One region of the Oceanobacillus sp. FSL K6-0251 genome, then DNA from elsewhere that is predicted to be linked to it. Evidence: a T-box and tRNA genes for the amino acid it is inferred to sense, from the RefSeq annotation. Region 1 holds a T-box; the other regions hold tRNA genes.

Region 1 (2,261 bases):
TTATCCGGAAGCATTAGAAATTTCCAGCGTGCCGAGTACGGAATTTGATGATCAGGAGATCCGTAACTGGAATTACATGCTGGATCATGATGCAGATTATTTACAGCAGCATTACTATGAAGGTGTAGATGGTTTAAAAACTGGTTTTACAACGGTTGCCGGTTATGCTTTTACAGGAACAGCAGAACGGGATGGACGACGTCTTATCAGTGTGGTTATGAAAACAGACAGTGAAGATGCCCGTTTTAATGAGACTGCAAAACTGTTTGATTATGGATTTGATCAATTTGAAACACAAGAATTATTCCCGGCAGGATATCAAGAAGAAGGCAATGAAACAGCTCCGGTTGCAAGAGGAAAAGAAAAAGAAGTAAATATTGGCATCAATGAAGGGATTCATGTTCCAATCAAAACTGGTGAGGAAGATCTGTATCATTTAGAATATAAAATTGATGAAGACAAATTGAATGATAATGGAGAGTTAGAAGCTCCAGTGGAAGCAGATGAAGTTATCGGAACAGTTACCGTTGTCTATGATGGAGAAGAAGAAGATTTTGGATATATTTCCGATGAAGCGAGTCAGGAAAGTTATGATTTAGTTGCAATGGACTCCGTTGAAAAAGCAAATTGGTTTATGCTTACGTTACAATCTATTGGTGATTTCTTTGTAAACATGTTCCAAGGTGCATTTAATTGGGTGAAGGGACTTTTCAGCTAATTTTTGCAGGAAGTCTTGCAACCTGATTGGAAATAGATTATGATGATATACAATCATTCATTGAAATAATAAAGCGTTGATAGGAAGCAGTAGCTGTTTGATTCTATCTATAGAGAGCTAATATCTGGTGCAAATTAGCGTTAGAATGCAGTGAATCCATCCTGGAGCATGCTTATTGAAGTGGTTCAGTCACGTAAGTAAGCACGGAGATACGACGTTATTCGTATATAAAGCCGGAAGAATCTGTCTGTATAGATTCTTTAACTAGGGTGGCAACGCGGGAAATATACTCTCGTCCCTTTCTACATAAGGGATGGGAGTTTTTTTATGGTTTTAAAGACATTAAAAATATAGGAGGTAATCAGTATGTTAGATATGAAATATGTACGAAATAACTTTGATGAAGTGAAGCAAAGATTAGCACACCGCGGAGAAGACCTTGGCGATTTAGACAAATTTGGCGAGCTTGATGTAAGAAGACGGGAATTGATTGCAGAGACAGAAAAACTAAAGGCAAAACGTAATGAAGTGTCTAAGGAAATTTCTGTTTTAAAGCGCGAGAAGAAGGATGCGGAGGAAGCCATAGCTTCTATGCGTGAAGTTGGAGATCAAATTTCTAAATATGATAAAGAATTAAAAGACATTGAGGAAACCCTGGAACATATCATGCTTTCTATTCCTAATCTGCCGCATGAGAGTGTGCCTGTTGGTGAAGATGAGGATGATAATGTAGAAGCACGTAAATGGGGAGAGGTGCCGGAATTTTCATTTGAAGCACAGCCGCACTGGGATGTTGCGACAAATTTAGATATTTTGGACTTTGAACGTGCAGCAAAGGTAACAGGAAGCCGTTTTGTTTTTTATAAAGGATTAGGAGCAAGACTGGAACGTGCATTATTAAACTTCATGATGGATCTGCATGCGGATAAGCATGGCTATCAGGAAATGCTTCCTCCATACATTGTGAATCGCCTGAGTATGACAGGAACAGGACAGCTTCCGAAATTTGAAGAGGATGCGTTTAAACTGGAAGACTGGGATTATTTTCTGGTGCCGACTGCAGAAGTCCCTGTAACCAATTATCACCGTGATGAGATTTTATCAGGAGAGGCGTTGCCGAAAAAATATGTTGCATTCAGCGCCAGCTTCCGTTCTGAAGCAGGTTCTGCCGGAAGAGATACACGCGGCTTGATTCGCCAGCATCAATTTAACAAAGTGGAGCTTGTGAATTTCGTGAAACCGGAAGATTCTTATGACACATTAGAAAGACTGACAGGGGAAGCGGAAAAAGTATTGCAGCTGTTAGAACTCCCTTATCGTGTGATGAGTATGTGTACAGGTGATTTAGGCTTTACAGCAGCGAAAAAATACGATATTGAAGTATGGATTCCAAGCCAGCATACGTACCGTGAAATTTCTTCTTGTTCTAATTTTGAGGATTTCCAAGCGCGCCGTGCCGGAATTCGCTTCCGCCGCGAAGCAAATGGAAAACCAGAATTTGTCCATACGTTAAACGGTTCTGGTCTTGCGTTAGGACGTACTG
Region 2 (2,261 bases), 2.9 Mb from region 1:
TTTGCTGTTGATTTTATCAGCCAGCTCGCCAGTTGGTTCTCCGCCGCCGTTTGGTGACAAAGTCTTCCAGAAGAAGCTGTGGTTAGCATGTCCGCCGCCATTGTTGCGTACAGCGGTACGGATGCTTTCAGGAACCTCATTTAAGTCCCTCACAAGCTCATCAACTGATTTGTTTTGCAGATCTTCATGTCCTTCTAATGCATCATTTAATTTGGTAACGTAGGTGTTGTGATGCTTCGTATGGTGAATGTTCATTGTTTCTTTATCGATAGATGGTTCCAATGCATCGTATGCATAAGGTAATTCCGGTAATTCAAATTTTGCCATGTGTAACTCCTCCTTAAAATAAATGATGATTTTATTTCTACAATTTATACGTTATCAAAGGTAAGAATTTCTTGCAAATATTTTGCACTGATATGTATCAAACATTCCTTATTAAATAACCGTTTACATATTATTGACTATCCCTTTTTGATTTAGTGAAACTTTTTTGCCTTAAAGAAACAACAAAATATTTATAAAAAAGAATCAGATTCCGCTTGCAAAATCTGAAAAAAGCACACAAAAAAACAAGCTTTGCGCTTGTTTTTTAGATGGCTTGGGACGGAATCGAACCGCCGACACAAGGATTTTCAGTCCTCTGCTCTACCGACTGAGCTACCAAGCCGTACATGGAGCTTTGATATAAAAGCTCTCCATCATTCTGTTGTGAAATATGTATGGAGGAGGTAGAGGGATTCGAACCCCCGCGCGGTTTGACCCGCCTCTCGGTTTTCAAGACCGACCCCTTCAGCCAGACTTGGGTATACCTCCAGGCAGAATAAATGGTGGACCCTGCAGGACTCGAACCTGCGACCGATCGGTTATGAGCCGATAGCTCTAACCAACTGAGCTAAGGGTCCTTTTACTATTATTGAATGGGGCGACCGGTGGGGATCGAACCCACGCATGCCGGAGCCACAATCCGGTGCGTTAACCACTTCGCCACGGCCGCCATGAAATAGCAAATGTATGTATATATTTTTTGGTAGCGGCGGAGGGGATCGAACCCCCGACCTCACGGGTATGAACCGTACGCTCTCGCCAGCTGAGCTACACCGCCATGGCTCCACAGGTAGGATTCGAACCTACGACCGATCGGTTAACAGCCGATTGCTCTACCACTGAGCTACTGTGGAATAATGTTTGTTTTAATTAGCAACAAAATATAATTTATCATGTTCTGTTGATTATGTCAACAACTTTTTTTGCGGTGTTGCAAAAGTTTTTATCAGAAGTTGACTGCAAGAATTATAATAGCATGTAATATAACATATTTCAACAAAAACTTATAAAAACTTTTTTCATTTCCGGTAATATATAGAAAAAGCTGTATTTCTATCGCATCTGTTATCCCCACTTTTTAATATGCATGCTTCAAAATAATCAGATGTTCCATAAATGCTGTTGATAATTTATACACCTCCGCGCTGCATAACAATGACCGGCAGTTATCACGTTAAAAGCGTTCTCTTCCCCTTTTATCCCGAAATAGATGAAATAAGGGCTCTATCCGCTTCATTACAACAGATAGAGCCCTTTTATATCAGATTATCCTTAATGGTCTCCTAAGACGTTCTGAGCAATGTTTACAGCATGATCGCCAATTCGTTCTAAATTACTTATGATATCGACAAAAACGATTCCTGCTGATCCATTACAAGTGCCTTCATTCATACGGATAATATGGTTTTTACGGAATTTCCGCTCCATTTTATCGATTTGGTCTTCTTTTTGAATAACTTCTAAAGCCGCTTCCCGATCGTTTGCCTCTAAAGCCTCAACAGCCTGTTTAACTGTCATATACGTTAAATCAAACATTTTGTTGAGATCTTCAATTGCCTGATCTGTCAACGAAACTTTGTTGGACATTTTATAGTCCACCAGTTCAACCACATTCTCAAAATGGTCGCCAATTCGTTCAATATCACGAATTGTACTCATTAAGCTGGTATGTTCTATACTTTCCGGTTCTGTTAAGTTGGTAGAAGCGATATCCACTAAATACTCCGTTATTTTACGATCCAGATTATTCAGCGCTCCTTCAATTTGCAGAGCCATCTCGGAATTTTTCGGATTCTGCGTAGTGACATAACTGTGGGTTTCCTCTAAACCTTGATACGCATATTTCCCCATACGGACGACTTCCATCTTAGCCTGGCCCAGTGCCAGCGATGAAGACTGCTGAAGGAAAATAGAATCCAGATGCTTTGGTTTAT
Region 3 (2,261 bases), 1.1 Mb from region 1:
CCTTGAAGCTATCTACTGACATGATTTAAGGTATTTTCCCGTTGCTTTACTAGTTCCTCAAAGCGAAGAACACGTAACCTTTAAAGAACGCCTGGGGCGCTCATCCATTACTACGATAATTAATGTTTAGTTGTTCTCTAGTAAGCAAAGAGAAACTGCTGACAAATTGGATGATTTATTCTAAATCCGAACGTTTCATTTTTACCATTTATTCACATGGTCAAAAACTGGTCAAAACTATATAAAAAAACACCCATTTCATATAGAAAAATGAGTGCATAAAAAAATATCAAAGGTCTGCAACCCTTGATATGACTGGTTTGTACATATGATGCGGTCGGTGGGATTTGAACCCACACGGGTTATTCACCCACCAGGCCCTCAACCTGGCGCGTCTGCCATTCCGCCACGACCGCATAATATAAAAAAATGGTGCGGATGAAGGGAGTCGAACCCCCACGTCCTTAACGGACACTGGAGCCTGATTCCAGCGCGTCTGCCAATTCCGCCACATCCGCAAGATAAAAATGGTGAGCCATGAAGGATTCGAACCTTCGACCCTCTGATTAAAAGTCAGATGCTCTACCGACTGAGCTAATGGCTCCTATATATGACAGGTCATTATTTATAGTCCCTATCAATAAAAAAATACTATTATCTGTAATAGTATTATCATGTATTCCTTCTAAAAAGAAAATGGCTGGGCCACCAGGATTCGAACCTGGGGTACACGGGATCAAAACCCGATGCCTTACCGCTTGGCTATGGCCCAACTATAATGGCGGTCCGGACGGGACTCGAACCCGCGACCTCCTGCGTGACAGGCAGGCATTCTAACCAACTGAACTACCGGACCAATTATTTATTTTGATTTCTTAGAAAGATGACCCGTACGGGATTCGAACCCGTGTTACCGCCGTGAAAGGGCGGTGTCTTAACCGCTTGACCAACGGGCCATTATGAAAATTAAAATGGCGGAGAAGGAGGGATTTGAACCCTCGCGCCGCTTACACGACCTACACCCTTAGCAGGGGCGCCTCTTCAGCCACTTGAGTACTTCTCCAAATAATGGCTCCACAGGTAGGATTCGAACCTACGACCGATCGGTTAACAGCCGATTGCTCTACCACTGAGCTACTGTGGAATATAAAAGTAATCAGTCACTATCTATGTAATATCCTAATTACGCAACAACAAGAAATATCATACAATATATCCTGTTTTTTGTCAACAAAAACTGTTAAATTTCTTAAAAAGTTTTTTTCGCTTAGAAAGTTATTCAAAAATCCAAGCCATTCGACAAAGCTGCTGAACAGGTCATTCGCAATGAATGAAAACTGTCATTTCATATCAGCTACATTAATTTATCATGGATCATATTATTCGTCAATACTTAATTGAAAAAAATTAAATCAGATGTAATCTCCCCCTGCATTTTCCACATCGATACCTGGATACATCTACTTTCCTTACTCTTTTATAAACCATTTTACATTTTTGGCATTCATATATATGCTGGTAGCGCTGCTGATTCGAAGGAAGCTGTTTACAATGACGGGGAGAGCCCGTTTTTGCAAGCAATTCTCTAAAATCTTTATCTCGATGCTGGTACCCTTTTCCTTCAATATGCAAATGGTAATGACAAAGCTCGTGCTTAATAATCCCGTGAAACTCTTCCTTATCAGATTCCAGTACATATTTGGGATTCAATTCAATTAATCGTTTACTTGGGATATATCTCCCTCCAGTTGTCCGCAGACGGGAGTTAAATCGTACTTTGTCCATAAACGTTTTATTAAAGAAAGCTTCTGACAGCTGATTAACTAACTGGTACAATTCTTCCTCCGGCATTGGGTCCATCTGTTTCAACCTCCAATATATAAAGAAAGCTTCATTATTTTAATGTTCTTCTTACCTTCCTGACAATTCAAAACATACTTCTTTATTATACGCCATCAGAAATTCCCAAAAATTGTTTAACTGATGACAACTCATTTTAACATAAAAAAGAAGCTGTCGGAACTTCTATTCTCTATCTTATATTTCAGTTATACTAAGAGTTTTATTCTCATTTAAAAAACTTAATTGAGAATTAGTAGAATCACTTATCTAATATATTATTTTATTCTAAAAGAAAACAACACTTTACTAACATTTGCTTAAAAATACGATACCCACCGTCAAGAAGGACTTCTATATCAAAATAAAAAAATGTCATTCAAATTAAACAAGAATATTAATAGCAATCTACTATTTATTAT

The links. The T-box of region 1 lies ahead of serS (serine--tRNA ligase). A T-box ahead of a tRNA ligase gene usually reads a tRNA of that ligase, here a tRNA-Ser.
Region 2: it encodes a tRNA-Ser, which carries the amino acid that the T-box ahead of serS (serine--tRNA ligase) is inferred to sense. The anticodon was not compared.
Region 3: it encodes a tRNA-Ser, which carries the amino acid that the T-box ahead of serS (serine--tRNA ligase) is inferred to sense. The anticodon was not compared.

The regions. Positions count from the first base shown of each region.
Region 1 is NZ_JBBORS010000001.1:13,330-15,590, forward strand. It holds gene MKY45_RS00050 (D-alanyl-D-alanine carboxypeptidase family protein) at 1-718, shown strand, start outside; T-box leader at 786-1,021, shown strand; gene serS (serine--tRNA ligase) at 1,085-2,261, shown strand, end outside.
Region 2 is NZ_JBBORS010000001.1:2,870,991-2,873,251, forward strand. It holds gene sodA (superoxide dismutase SodA) at 1-327, opposite strand, end outside; tRNA gene MKY45_RS14400 (tRNA-Phe) at 598-670, opposite strand; tRNA gene MKY45_RS14405 (tRNA-Ser) at 724-816, opposite strand; tRNA gene MKY45_RS14410 (tRNA-Ile) at 829-905, opposite strand; tRNA gene MKY45_RS14415 (tRNA-His) at 922-997, opposite strand; tRNA gene MKY45_RS14420 (tRNA-Met) at 1,029-1,105, opposite strand; tRNA gene MKY45_RS14425 (tRNA-Asn) at 1,107-1,181, opposite strand; gene MKY45_RS14430 (Na/Pi cotransporter family protein) at 1,600-2,261, opposite strand, start outside.
Region 3 is NZ_JBBORS010000001.1:1,127,612-1,129,872, reverse strand. It holds tRNA gene MKY45_RS05695 (tRNA-Leu) at 333-416, opposite strand; tRNA gene MKY45_RS05690 (tRNA-Leu) at 431-518, opposite strand; tRNA gene MKY45_RS05685 (tRNA-Lys) at 529-604, opposite strand; tRNA gene MKY45_RS05680 (tRNA-Gln) at 698-772, opposite strand; tRNA gene MKY45_RS05675 (tRNA-Asp) at 780-856, opposite strand; tRNA gene MKY45_RS05670 (tRNA-Glu) at 885-956, opposite strand; tRNA gene MKY45_RS05665 (tRNA-Ser) at 973-1,063, opposite strand; tRNA gene MKY45_RS05660 (tRNA-Asn) at 1,070-1,144, opposite strand; gene MKY45_RS05655 (SprT family protein) at 1,408-1,860, opposite strand.